DNA from 3 places in the Micromonospora soli genome. Region 2 is predicted to be linked to each of the others. Evidence: riboswitches for the same ligand, from Rfam matches in the RefSeq annotation. Region 2 holds a riboswitch; each other region holds the start of a gene.
What was found. A riboswitch is a leader RNA that binds a small molecule or an ion and turns the genes downstream of it on or off. The one in region 2 is predicted to bind cyclic di-AMP.

Region 1 (4,557 bases), 3.3 Mb from region 2:
GTCGTCGCTCTCCTCGGGCGGGAACGAGTGCAGGGCGTAGCGGCCGTCGCGTTCGAGGTCGCGGCGCTTGGGCGAGTCGATGACGAAGCAGTAGAGCCCGTCGTCGGTGATCACCGGAGAGACCGGGTGGACCCGGGGACCTCCGTCGGCGCGGACTGTGGCGAGGTAGCCGAAGCCCGGCCCGTACTGCTGCAGGAGAAGGCGGATCTCGTCGGCGAGTCGGGGCTCGTCGGCGGCGAATTCGGACCAGGAAGCCATGTGGACATTCTATCGAACAGGTGTACGAAGATGTAGTCCGACACGCAGGTCACCCGTTCTGGTCGCTATGGTGTTCCGATGCTGCTCTCCGACCGGGACCTGGTCACCGAGATCAAGGCAGGCACGCTCGCTCTGGAGCCCTTCGAGCCCACGCTGGTGCAACCGTCCAGCATCGACGTACGCCTGGACCGGCTCTTCCGGGTCTTCAACAACCACCTCTACACGCACATCGACCCGGCGGTCCAGCAGGACGACCTGACCTCGATGGTGGAGGTGCCGGAGGGCGAGCCGTTCGTCCTGCACCCGGGCGAGTTCGTGCTCGCTTCGACGCTTGAGGTGATCTCGCTCGGCGACCAGCTCGCCGGCCGGCTGGAGGGCAAGTCCAGCCTGGGCCGGCTCGGGCTGCTCACCCACTCGACGGCGGGCTTCATCGACCCCGGCTTCTCCGGACACGTCACGCTGGAGCTCTCCAACGTGGCGAACCTGCCGATCACCCTCTGGCCGGGCATGAAGATCGGGCAGCTCTGCATCTTCCGGCTCTCCTCGCCGGCCGAACACCCGTACGGCTCCGAGATCTACGGCTCGCGCTACCAGGGCCAGCGCGGCCCCACCCCGAGCCGCTCCTGGCAGAACTGGCGGGTCTGGCCCACCCGCTGAGCAGCGCCAGCGCGTTAAGCGGGGCCCCTTCCTCTACCTCACGCGTTAAGAAGGGGCCCCTGCTTGCCGCTCAGCCCGGGCGGCCGTAGCTGTTGATCTGGCCGTCGTCGACGCGTTTCATCGTGATCGGTTTGCCGGACTGGGAGGCGTGCACCACCCAGCCGCCACCGACGTACATCGCCACGTGGTGCAGGTCGCTGTAGTAGAAGACCAGGTCACCGGCGCGCAGCTCGCTGCGGCTCACCCGCCGGGTGACGTCGTGCTGCTGGGCGGCGTTGTGCGGCAGGGAGACCCCGGCCTTGGCCCAGGCCGCCATGGTGAGGCCGGAGCAGTCGTAGTGGTCCGGGCCGGCGGCACCCCAGACGTAGATCTTGCCGATCTGGGCGCAGGCGAACTTGACCGCGACCCCGGCGGGGCCGCCCGGGTAGCCGGCGGGGCAGGGGGCGGGACGCAGCGGGCCGCCGCCGCCGTTGCCGTAGACCTTGAGCCGCAGCTTCTGGAGCCGGGCGATCTCGGCGTCGATCTGCTTCTTCTGCGCCGCGAGCTGGGCCTCGGTGCGGGCCAGCTTGGCGATCATCAGGTCCAGCGGCTTCTTCTTCGCGGCCAGCTGGTCGCGCAGGTCGGCGACGGCCTGCACCTGCTGCTGCTGGCGGTGGGCGAAGCGGTCGAGCAGTTCCAGGCTGTCGACCACCTCGCCCGGCGACCGGCTGCCCAGCAGCGCGTTGACGGTGGAGAGGTTGTCCCCCTTGTAGGCGTCGGCGGCGAGCCCGCCGACCCGGCCGAGCGCGGCGTCCACCTGGGCCTGCAGCGGGGCGATCTGCTTGGCCAGCGCCGCGGCCTGCTTGCGCTTGACGGCGAGGTCCCCGCGGGTGGCGTTGACCTGCTCGATGATCGGTTCGAGCTTGTTCCAGTCCCGGTCGATCTGGGCTTCGATCTCGGCGACCGACGGTTCGGCGTGGGCCGCCGTGGCGCCGCCGGTCAGGATGACGGCGGTGCCGACCAGGGCGGCGAGGGCGGTGGTGCAGCGGGACCAGCGTGAACGCGGCGCAGCCGTCACCCGGTCGACCGACCGGATCGACGGTGGCCGCGGGGCATGGTGTGCCACCGGGCTCCGTACTCCTTCTTCCCGACCGCCTACCGGGTTAGCTGACGGGTTCGGGCGGGAAGGGAGCCGCCCTACCGCAGTGGCTGCGGATTCACCCCAGATACCTGGGTCCCCGGCTCGCCCGGAGGCGACTCGGCGGTGTCGGACCGTCACCACCCGGGCTGGGTCGTGAAGCTGCCGGTCGACGATTGACCAGAGTAGAGATGGCCGTTATCAATTAGCAACCCGAGACGCCGTGACACTCCGTACGGGAATTCGCGGCCACTCCAGCCCGGTCGAAGATTTTTTTCAACCCACATCACTATCCGGAAAGCTATTGACCACAGGGCGGGTGCGGAGTGAGGGTGAGGGTCGCAGTGACCCCCATCCCTGTCTGGAGGTTTGATGCACCTCTCACCCCCGCCGTCGGGCAGACGGATACTGCTGGCCGCCGCCGTCGCGGCGACCGCTGCCCTCGCGGCCACCGGCCCGGTGGCCGCCGAACCCATCACCGCCCCCACCGTCGACCGCCAGCAGCAGTACGCCGCGGCGGCCGGCGAGTACGGCGTGCCGCAGAACGTCCTGCTCGGCGTCTCCTACCTGGAGTCCCGCTGGGACACCCACGCGGGCCAGCCCAGCACCAGCGGCGGCTACGGCCCGATGCACCTGACCGACGCCGAGCAGGTGGCCTCGACCCCGTCCAGCGCGCACGTGGACGAGAACGAGGACCCGCGGGGCGACGACGCACGACCGCTCACCGTCGACCCGGCCATCGCCGCCGCGCCGTCCGGGGACGTGCTGCCCCAGGCGTCCCTGCAGACCGTCGACGCCGCCGCCGCGCTCACCGGCCTGTCGGTGGAGACGCTGCGCAGCGACGCCACCGCCAACATCCGCGGCGGGGCGGCGCTGCTCGCGTCGTACCAGAAGGCACTGGGCGGGCCGGTCGGTGCCGGCAGCGACCCGGCGGCCTGGTACGGCGCGGTGGCCCGCTACTCCGGCGCGGACACCGAGGACGCCGCGGCGGCCTTCGCCGACGAGGTGTACGACCAGATCGGCCAGGGCGCCAGCCGGACCACCGACGACGGGCAGCGGGTGACCCTCGCCGCCGCGGCGGTGACGCCGGACGAGTCCGGGCTGCACAAGCTGGGGCTGCGCCGCGCCGAGCGGCCGGACGGGCTGGAGTGCCCGGTCCGCGTCGCCTGCGAGTGGATCCCCGCGCCGTACGAGAAGTACGGCCCGGGCGCCGGCGACTACGGCAACCACGACCTGGGCGCCCGGCCCGCCCAGCAGAAGATCGAGTACATCGTCATCCACGACACCGAGGGCTACTTCGGTCCCAGCGTGAACCTGGTCAAGGACAAGACCTACCTGGGCTGGCACTACACGCTGCGCTCGGCGGACGGCTACATCGCCCAGCACATCAAGGCCAAGGACGTGGGCTGGCACGCCGGCAACTGGTACGTCAACGCCAAGTCCATCGGCATCGAGCACGAGGGCTTCGCCGGCCACGGCACCTGGTACACCGAGGCGATGTACCGCACCTCGGCCAAGCTGGTCCGCCACCTGGCGCTGCGGTTCCAGGTCCCGCTGGACCGGCAGCACATCCTCGGCCACGACAACGTGCCCGGCACCACCGCGGGCACCGTGGCCGGCATGCACTGGGACCCGGGCCCCTACTGGGACTGGTCGCACTACTTCGACCTGATGAAGGCGCCGTTCCAGGGCACCGGCACGCCGCACAGCGGCCTGGTCACCATCGACCCGGACTACGCCACCAACCAGCCCGCCTTCATCGGCTGCAACCAGCAGCCGCCGGGCGTGCCGAAGCCGACGCCGCCGGCCGCGCCGTGCCCGCTCCGCGGCTCTTCCTCGGTCATCCTGCACACCGCGCCGAGCGAGCTCGCGCCGCTGGTCAACGACCGCGGCCTGCGCCCGAACGGCACGCCGGACACCATGTACATCTCCGACCACGGCGCCCGCGCCTCGGCCGGTCAGACGTACGCCCTGGCGGACGTGCAGGGCGACTGGACGGCGATCTGGTACCTCGGCCAGAAGGCCTGGTTCTACAACCCGGCCGCCGCGCCCACCGCGAAGTGGGCGCAGGGCTCTGTGGTGACGCCCAAGCCCGGGAAGACCACCATCCCGGTGTACGGGCGGGCCTACCCCGAGCGGGCGGCCTACCCGGCCGGGGTGCCGTACCAGACCATCTCCCCGCTCCAGTACACCTTCGCCGCGGGCCAGCGGTACGCGGTCGGCGGGGTCCTGCCGGGCGAGTACTACCGCGCCGTCACCTTCGACGGCTCCTCGCCGGGTGACTGGACCGTGATCCGGGGCGAGAACCGGTACGTGCAGATCCAGTTCGGCCACCGCGTGATGTTCGTGAATCTGGACGACGTGCAGATCCAGCCGGCGTCGGTCGGCTCTCCGGAGTAGTCCCGTCGGGACGACGAAGGCCCCCGGTCCGCGCGGACCGGGGGCCTTCGTGCTGCTCTGGGCGGGTCAGGTGACCCGGCGGTAGCCGGCGACCGGCATGTAGGCCACCTTCGCGACCTGGACCG
Region 2 (4,557 bases):
GCCGCGCGCCCCACCAGCCGCAGCATCCGCGGCTTGTACGCGCCGACCCAGATCTCCACCGGGTGGGCCGGCGCCGGCCCCCGCTTCGCCCCGACCACCCGGTAGTACGTGCCCGGCACCCGGACCATGCCGCGCTGCTCGACGTTCCAGACCTCGCGGATGACCCGGATCGCCTCGTCGAGGGCGTCCACCGCCTGCCCGGCGCTGAGCCGCCGTCCGCCGACCGCCTCGATCGCCTCCCAGAACGCGCCGGCCCCCAGGCCCAGCTCCACCCGGCCGCCGCTGAGCAGGTCCAGGCTGGCCACGCTACGGGCGAGCACCACCGGTTGGCGCAGCGGCAGGTTCAGCACGTTGCCGGCCAGCCGGATGCGGCTGGTCGCCGCGGCCAGGTACGACATCAGCGTCCAGGTGTCCAGGAAGCCCGGCTGGTACGGGTGGTCCTGGAAGGTGAGCAGGTCCAGGTTGGCCTGCTCGCAGCGCTTCGCCAGCGCCACCACCTGCTCGACCTGGCCGGCGACGGGCGTGATGAACCCGCCGAAGGTCAGGTCGTGTCCGTAGTCAGTCATGGTCCTCCGCCTGCGCACCGGCCCGGCGACCGCGCCGGACCTCGCCACCGTAGTCCGCGCCGGGCCGGCGCGCCCCCGCTCCCCGACCGCAAGGACTGTTCACAATGTGGGGATTGCAGTGGTGTCGGTGAATGTGAGAACCGCATAGGCTGCTGGTGATCGGCCGCACGTTCCTCCGGAAGGAGCGACCCGTGACCCGTCACCGCCCCCTCGGCCTATCCCTCCTCCTCGTCGCGGTCACCGCCGTGGCCGCACCGCCGCCGGCCGCCGCCGCCGGCCTGCCGTACCAGGACCCGACGCTGCCCGTCGCGACCCGCGTGGCCGACCTGCTCGCCCGGATGAGCCTGGACGAGAAGATCGGCCAGATGACCCAGGCCGAGCGCGGCTCGGTCACCGCCACCGACCTGACCACCTACCGGCTCGGCTCGGTCCTCTCCGGTGGCGGCTCCGCGCCCTCGCCGAACACCGCCACCGCCTGGGCCGACATGTACGACGGCTTCCAGCGGGGCGCCCTCGCCACTCCGCTCGGCATTCCGATGATCTACGGCGTGGACGCCGTGCACGGCCACAACAACGTCGTCGGTGCGACGATCTTCCCGCACAACATCGGGCTCGGCGCCACCCGCGACCCCGCCCTGGTGCAGCAGATCGGCCAGGCCGTCGCCGAGGAGATCACCGGCACCGGGGTGGACTGGGACTTCGCGCCCTGCCTCTGCGTCGCCCGCAACGACCGCTGGGGCCGCACCTACGAGTCGTTCGGCGAGACCCCGGACCTGCCGTCGAGCATGTCCACCCTGGTCACCGGCCTGCAGGGCGCCACCCTCGGCGGTCCCACCTCGGTGCTCGCCACCGCCAAGCACTACCTCGGCGACGGCGGCACCACCGGCGGGGTGGACCAGGGGAACACCCAGCTGAGCGAGGCCGACCTACGGGCCATCCACCTGCCCCCGTTCCAGGCGGCCGTCCAGCGTGGCGTCGGCGCGGTGATGATCTCCTACAGCAGCTGGAACGGCGTGAAGCTGCACGGCCACCAGTACCTGATCACCACCGTCCTCAAGGGAGAACTGGGCTTCTCCGGCTTCGTGGTCTCGGACTGGAACGGCATCGACCAGATCGACGGCGCCGCGGGCTTCACCGCCGCCGAGGTGAGCACGGCGATCAACGCCGGCATCGACATGGTCATGGTGCCCACCGCCTGGAAGACCTTCATCAGCACGCTCCGGGCCGAGGTGCAGAACGGGCACGTGCCGATGAGCCGGATCGACGACGCCAACCGGCGCATCCTCACCAAGAAGTTCGAGCTGGGCCTCTTCGAGCGGCCGTACACCGACCGGAGTTGGACCTCGACGGTCGGCAGCGCCACCCACCGGGCGCTGGCCCGGCAGGCCGTCCGCGAGTCCCAGGTGCTGCTGAAGAACTCCGCCGGCATCCTGCCGCTCGCCCGGGACAACAACAAGATCTTCGTGGCCGGCAGGAACGCCGACAACATCGGCAACCAGAGTGGCGGTTGGACCATCTCCTGGCAGGGCTCCTCCGGCAACATCACCCCGGGCACCACCATCCTCCAGGGCATCCGCGCCGCCGTCGGTCCGACCACGACGGTCACCTACAACCAGCGCGGCACCGGCATCAACAGCAGCTACCGGGCCGCCATCGCGGTGGTCGGCGAGACGCCGTACGCCGAGGGCCAGGGCGACCGCACCGGCAGCATGAGCCTGGACCGGGAGGACCTTCGGACAATCACGACGCTGCGTAATGCCGGCGTGCCGGTGATCGTGGTGCTGGTCTCCGGGCGGCCGCTGGACATCGCGGCGGAGCTGCCCAAGTGGGACGGGCTGCTCGCCTCGTGGCTGCCCGGCACCGAGGGCGCCGGCGTCGCGGACGTCCTCTTCGGCGGGTACGCGCCCACCGGCAAACTGCCGATGACCTGGATGAACTCGGTCAGCCAGCAGCCCATCAACGCCGGCGACGGCCAGGTCCCGCTCTACGCGCAGGGCTACGGCCTGACGTACTGAAGGGACGGCTGCGGGACCGGCTTGGACGGTCACTGTGGGTGATGCGTGTGCTTGTAGGGCATGTTCGGCCGGTCCGCAACTCGGAGTGGGCGGACGTCGCTCGGCCGGGTGAAGAACTTCACAAGAAGTGGGCGACCGTCCCAAACCGGACCTAACGTCGTCTCCGTTCGCGATCGCGGACACCGCAGGCCGGTAACGCCTAATTCCGCCACCGGCCGGCGGGACCTGGACCTCAGGCGGAAGCGGGGGACCCACACGTTCCTCGGTGCTCGACACCTCGGGGTGAAGCCGCCGGCCGGCGGCCGGGCTCCTCGGCCCGAACCCGACAGCTCACCTCGTCGGCGTGGAGGAATCCCACATGGCAAGTGCACATATCGCCCGTCCCCAGCGGACCACCCGGCGTCGCGTCGCCGTCGGCGCGCTCGTCGCCGGCGCGGCCACCGGCGCCGCCGCCCTCCTCGGTCCGACCGCCCCGGCCAGCGCGTCCAGCGTGAACTGGGACGCGATCGCCCAGTGCGAGTCCGGCGGCAACTGGCACATCAACACCGGCAACGGCTACTACGGCGGTCTCCAGTTCACCCGGAGCACCTGGAACGGCTACGGCGGTGGGAAGTACGCCAGCCGTGCCGACCTCGCCAGCCGCAGCGAGCAGATCGCCATCGCCGAGAAGGTCCTCGACGGCCAGGGCATCGGCGCCTGGCCGGTCTGCGGCAAGAAGGCCGGCTCGACCAAGCACTACTCGGCCAAGTCGGACAGCGGGTCGAAGAAGAAGTCGACCAGGAAGGCCACGAAGGACCGGTCGTCGCGCAGCGACCACGCCACCCACAAGCAGCGGCGTACCGCGCCGAGCACCGGCGGTGGCAGCTACGTGGTCAAGCGCGGTGACACCCTGTCCGAGATCGCCGGCGCGCACCAGGTCGCCGGCGGCTGGCACGCGCTGTACGAGCGCAACAAGGGCGTGGTCGGCGGCAACCCGGGTCTGATCTTCCCGGGCCAGCGGCTGCGCCTGCACTGAGGCACCACCGGACCCGACCTCCCCGGCGGTCCGAGCGGAACGCCCGACCGGTCTCCCGGTCGGGCGTTCCGCGCGTCTCGTCCCGTGACGCCACGCCGCAGCCGCTCAGCCCACGGCCGCCCGACCGCCTGGCTGGGGCGGCGGGAGCAGGAGCGCGGCAAGCCCCGCGCCGAGCAGGCAGACGGCGGCGTTCACCCCGACGGCGGTGGTGACCCCGCGCAGTACGGCCCCGGCGCCCTCGGTGCCCAGGCCGTGCACGACCGCGGCCAACACCGCGGACATGACCGGGATGCCGACGGTGATCCCCACCTGCTGGCTCAGCGTGGCTATGCCGGTCGCCAGGCCCTGCTCGCCGTCGGGCAGGCCGGACGTCGCGGTCACCATGAAGCCGACGATCACCACCAGGTTGGCCACCCCACCGACGAACGTGGTGACGAGCAGCAGCACCATCCACCCCCGGTCCGGGCCGAGCAGGAGCAGCGGCGCGGTCGCCTTCGCCGCCCTCTGGTCCCGGCATCCGGTGCAGACCTGCGTCTCCGGCACCAACCGGTTCCGGCATCCGGTGGTGGGGGAGTTCGACCTCGACTTCGAGATGTTGCACCTGCCCGGGAAGGCCGGCCACCGACTGATGACCTACCCGGCGGCGGCCGGGTCGCCGGCCGAGGCGGCGCTCCGCCTCCTCCACGCGGACCTCAGCGCGGAGGCCGTCGGCGTGCGCCAGCGGGCGTGAACAGACCGCCGGTCAACCGCGCGTTCCGCCGGCGGCTGGCTGCCGACACGCCGCCGGAGGTGTGTCAGGGCTGCTCGCTGTACCGGCGGACGTTCTGAGCGGTGTGGACCGCGTCGCTGTCGGGCGCGGTTGCTATCGTCACGGTGCTCCGGAAAGACGTGAAGAAAGCGCGGCTATGACCATCGACCCGTTCTCCGCGGCCGCGAGCCTCGACGAGCTGCTCACCCAGAC
Region 3 (4,557 bases), 2.1 Mb from region 2:
TGGCCGAGGGCCAGCTCCTGGTCCGCATCGGCCGACCCAGCCCGGTGATCCCGGTACGGACCCCGGAGCAGCTGGCCAGCCTGCAGGCCCAGACCGACGCGATCGCCCGCAGCCTCGGCACGTTGACCGTGACCCCGCTCGACCGGGCGGTGGTCGCGGCGGATACCGAGCCGGGCCAGCCCGGAGGCCAGCCCGGCCATCCGGCCGTCGAGATCGGCACGCCGGTTGCCGACGGCCAGCAGATGTCGTCGTACCCCCTCTACGTGGCCACTCCGGAGCTGCTGCGGCGCTACCGGCTCGACGCCGCCGCGATCGCGGCCGACACCGAGGTGCTCACTGTCCGCACCGGTGCGCTCGAACTGGTGAACATCCCCGAACGCCGCGTCTACCCGAAGACCCAGGCCCTCCCGGACACCGGGCACTCCTCGATGCCGAATTCGCTGGTCACCGCGAGCATGATGGCCCACCACGGCTGGGAGCCCGCGCGGGTCGGCTGGCTCGTCGAGGCGGATCACCCGCTCACCCAGCGGGAGCTGACCGCCGTACAGAACCTCGCGGCGAGCGCCGGCCTGACCGTCGAGTCCCGCCACGAGCGGGCCTCGCTCACATCGCTGCGGACCGGGGCCGTCGCCGCCGGCGCGCTGCTCGCCCTCGGCATCCTGGCCATGACCGTCGGCCTCATCCGCGGCGAGGCGGCCGGCGACCTGCGCACGCTGACCGCGACGGGCGCCCCCAGGCGGGTACGGCGCACGCTCACCGCCACGACCGCCGGAGCGCTCGCGCTGCTCGGCGCCATCCTCGGCGTCGTTGGCGCGTACCTCGGGTTGGTCAGCGTCCTGCACCGCGACCTCGACGCGCTCACCGACCTACCGGTCGCGCACCTGGCCGCGACGACTGTCGGGCTACCGGTGCTCGCCGCAGCCGCCGGTTGGCTGCTCGCCGGGCGGGAACCGCAGTCGTTGGGCCGCCGTCGGCTGGACTAGTCGCCCGGATTCACATGCCGCTGATTTCTGAAAGACAACGCGGTCGATATTAGGAAGGGTTAAGAATTCGATTAGCGGAGTCTTAGGTGAACAGCATTTCCGGCACCCATTGTGCCCGCATGACCGCGCAGGGAATTGACATCAACGGCTCGTTGATTTCCTCGGGCCGTCCTCACTAATGTTGGTCAGCGTCCGTTCCGGATGTCGGTCTCCACCTGGAGTGCCCCGGGACGGCCACCGCCGAATCACCCGACGTCACCGGCGTCGCGGCGAGCCGGGGAACCACCGCAGTTTCGGGGTGAATCCGCATCCGCGGTAGGGCGCCTTCCACGCCCGAACCCGTCAGCTAACCCGGTAGGCGGTCGAGGCGGGCGCGCAGTGCTCGCCAGCCTCGAGTGGAAGGAGCCGCACCCGTTGCCACCCGTGCGCACCCGGCCCGCCGGACCGCGTCTGTTCACCCGAATCCTCGCCGTCGCGGCGGCCGCCATGGTGGCCGTCGGGCCGGCCGCGCCCGCCCACGCCGCCCCGTCGGCCGCGGACGTGCAGCAGCAGATCGAAACGGCGTTCGAAAAGCTCGAACCGGTCATCGAGCAGTACAACAAGGTCCGGACGGAACTGACCGCGAACGAGCGGAGATCGGCCGAACTCAGCCGACAGATCGAGCCACTGGGCAAGTCGGTGGAGACCAGCCGGACCCGGGTCCAGGAGATTGTGTCGGGGTACTACAAGCAGGCGCGGTCACTTTCCACAATGAACGCCCTGCTGTCTCGCAGTTCGCCGCCGACCGCGTTGGGAGATCAGCTCGCGCTCGTGAATCAGGTGGCAGATTCGGAGCAACGACAGATCACCCAGTTGTCCACCCAGCAGGCGGGCTACGACGCCGACAAGGAGAAGGTCGACGCGCTGATCGCGATCCAGCAGCGCCAGCAGGCCCAACTGGCGGCCCGCAAGAAGACCATCGACGCCGAGATCAAGCGGCTGGACGCGCTCCGCAAGCAGATCGCCGCAGCGGACGCGGCCAAGGCGGCCGCGGAGGCCGCGGCGGCCAGAGCCGCAGCCGCCGCGCAGTCGGCCGCCACGTCGAGCAGCACCTCCCCCATAACGGGGACCAGTCCGCTGTTCATCGGCGGGAAGTGTCCCGCCGTCCCCATCACCGGCAGCGGCGGCGTCGCGGCGAAGACGGCGTGCAAGCAGATCGGCAAACCGTACGTGTGGGCGGCCAACGGCCCGGACTCGTTCGACTGCTCCGGCCTGACCCAGTACGCGTGGGCCGCCGCCGGGGTGCAGCTGGCGCATTACACCGGTGACCAGTGGACCTCGGGCGTGGCGGTGAGCAAAGCCAACCTTCGTACGGGTGACCTCGTCTTCTTCTACTCCGACCACCATCACATGGGCATCTACGTCGGCAGCGGCCTGATCGTCCACGCCCCGCACACCGGCGACGTGGTCCGCATGGCCCAGCTGGCCAACATGCCGTACAGCGGTGCTCGCCGCCCCGGCTGACCGGGGGTGGTGGCTCTCAGTCGATGTTGTTCAGTTCGGTCAGCGCGTCGTCGGGAAGGGCCAGCGCGGCGGCGGCGACGTTCTCGCGCAGGTGCGCGACGGACGAGGTGCCGGGGATGAGCAGGATGTTCGGGGAGCGATGCAGCAGCCACGCCAGCGCGACCGCCAGCGGGGTGGCGGCGAAGCGGGCGGCGACCGCGTTCAGCTCCTCGGACTGCAGCGGGGAGAAGCCGCCGAGCGGGAAGTAGGGCACGTAGGCGATGCCCAGGGTGGCGAGGGAGTCGATGAGGTCGTCGTCGTCCCGGTTGGCGATGTTGTAGAAGTTCTGCACGCACACGACCGGCGCGATCGACTGCGCCTCGGCAACCTGCTCGGCGTTGACGGTGCTGAGCCCGAGATGCTTGATCAGCCCCTGCTGCTGCAGCTCCGCGAGGACCGTGAACGGCTCGGCGATGGAGCCGGGGGTGGGGCGGTCGAACCCGCCGACGCGCAGGTTGACCACGTCGAGCACGTCGAGTCCGAGCCGATTCAGGTTGTCGTGCACGGCCTGGCGTAGCTGCTCCGGAGCGAGGGCCTGCGGCCAGTTGCCCTCGGCGTCCCGCAGCGCCCCGACCTTGGTCACGATGTGAAGATCGTCGGGATAGGGGTGCAGCGCCTCCTTGATGATCTCGTTGGTGACGTACGGGCCGTAGAAGTCGGCCGTGTCGATGTGGTTGATCCCCAGGTCGACGGCCTCGCGCAGCACGGCGACGGCAGCGGGGCGGTCGGCCGGTGGACCGAAGACGTGCGGGCCGGCCAGCTGCATCGCGCCGTAGCCCATCCGGGCGACCGGGAAATCCCCCAGGCTGAAAGTTCCGCCGAGACGTGGGGTCGAAGTCATGGGAATTCCTCTCCTCGTATCGCAAATCCGCGAGCTTCCCGCCGACGCGGCCACCAAACCCTGGCCGCATCGGCCGCTGATGACCTCACCAGCATCTCCCCCGGCCGCGGCCAGCGGTCGTCGAACACCACCAACTCCACCTCGTCCGGCTCGATTTCCCGGTGGTACGCCTGCGGACCGGATGACCGGAAGCTATCGACGGAGCCCGGCCGCGCGGTGCCCCGAAACCGCATCTGGCGGTATCGGCTCACCGGACGGGTGACGCCGGAACTAACCTCTTTGTGGACCGTGGCCTGAGGAATCCGGTCGCCGCGATGGTCGGCCGGAAAGCATGCGGTAGGCCCATTGCCAAAGGCAACCATTGCCGATACGAACGTAAATGTCGTGCCGGTGAATGGCGGCCCAGACCCCGTCAACCGGCTTCACCACACCCGAGGGGGGCTAATGGCACGCAGCCGCATCGCCGCAGCAGCAGCCATCGCACTCGTCCTACCGTTCCTGGGCGTCCTACCCGCGTCAGCCGCGGCGGCCGCCCCCACCCAGCCGGCCGCGAACAAGGATCGGCCCAGCGACGTCCGCGAGCTCACGCGCAAGGACTTCACGCTGGACGGCAAGCAGGTCAAGACGCCGGCCCGATACCAGCCGCGCGCGCAGGCGCGGGCGAGGGCCGCGGCGGCGGCGACTCCGCCGGTCGGCACCGTCCGGCAGTGGCTCGGGCTGGACGACTTCCAGGGCCGGTACTACCGCAAGAACTACACGCTTCGGGCCGTCGGCAACAACATCGAGGTGTGGGTCGCCAACGACATCGCCTTCCCGGCCGGTGACTGCCGCACCCAGATCCCCTCCACGACCCAGGTGACCGACGCGCAGGTGGCGGACCTCGTCCACGAGTTCGACACCAACATGTACCCGAAGGAGACGGCGGCGTTCAGCCGGCCGCCGGACCGCGACGGCAGCAACGCCCTGCTCGGGCCGGACGCCAGCGGCAACGGCGGCGTCTACACCGGCGGCGGCAACAAGACCGTCACGCTGGTCGACAACGTCCGGGACGACAACTTCTACCAGTTCCCGGCCGCGCCGACCTACATTGCGGGCTTCTTCTCGGCCCAGCTCAACGAGCTGTTCGACCGCAACGTGATGACCATCGACGCGTTCGACTGGCTGCACCGCACTGGGGCCAACCCGCCGAAC

Region 1: another riboswitch for cyclic di-AMP. It lies ahead of Q2K19_RS10785 (C40 family peptidase); the one in region 2 lies ahead of Q2K19_RS28675 (LysM peptidoglycan-binding domain-containing protein).
Region 3: another riboswitch for cyclic di-AMP. It lies ahead of Q2K19_RS05225 (C40 family peptidase); the one in region 2 lies ahead of Q2K19_RS28675 (LysM peptidoglycan-binding domain-containing protein).

The regions. Positions count from the first base shown of each region.
Region 1 covers NZ_CP130427.1:2,253,635-2,258,191, forward strand. Annotated here, with positions in the region: gene Q2K19_RS10775 (pyridoxamine 5'-phosphate oxidase family protein) at 1-258, opposite strand, end outside; gene dcd (dCTP deaminase) at 337-915, shown strand; gene Q2K19_RS10785 (C40 family peptidase) at 986-2,020, opposite strand; cyclic di-AMP (ydaO/yuaA leader) riboswitch at 2,033-2,168, opposite strand; gene Q2K19_RS10790 (N-acetylmuramoyl-L-alanine amidase) at 2,405-4,432, shown strand; gene Q2K19_RS10795 (C40 family peptidase) at 4,499-4,557, opposite strand, start outside.
Region 2 covers NZ_CP130427.1:6,064,993-6,069,549, reverse strand. Annotated here, with positions in the region: gene Q2K19_RS28685 (LLM class flavin-dependent oxidoreductase) at 1-566, opposite strand, end outside; gene Q2K19_RS28680 (glycoside hydrolase family 3 protein) at 758-2,581, shown strand; cyclic di-AMP (ydaO/yuaA leader) riboswitch at 2,768-2,935, shown strand; gene Q2K19_RS28675 (LysM peptidoglycan-binding domain-containing protein) at 2,940-3,596, shown strand; gene Q2K19_RS28670 (hypothetical protein) at 3,702-4,046, opposite strand; gene Q2K19_RS28665 (MmyB family transcriptional regulator) at 4,027-4,326, shown strand; gene Q2K19_RS28660 (YbaB/EbfC family nucleoid-associated protein) at 4,502-4,557, shown strand, end outside.
Region 3 covers NZ_CP130427.1:1,104,668-1,109,224, forward strand. Annotated here, with positions in the region: gene Q2K19_RS05220 (FtsX-like permease family protein) at 1-983, shown strand, start outside; cyclic di-AMP (ydaO/yuaA leader) riboswitch at 1,212-1,359, shown strand; gene Q2K19_RS05225 (C40 family peptidase) at 1,524-2,486, shown strand; gene Q2K19_RS05230 (oxidoreductase) at 2,503-3,366, opposite strand; gene Q2K19_RS05235 (choice-of-anchor J domain-containing protein) at 3,811-4,557, shown strand, end outside.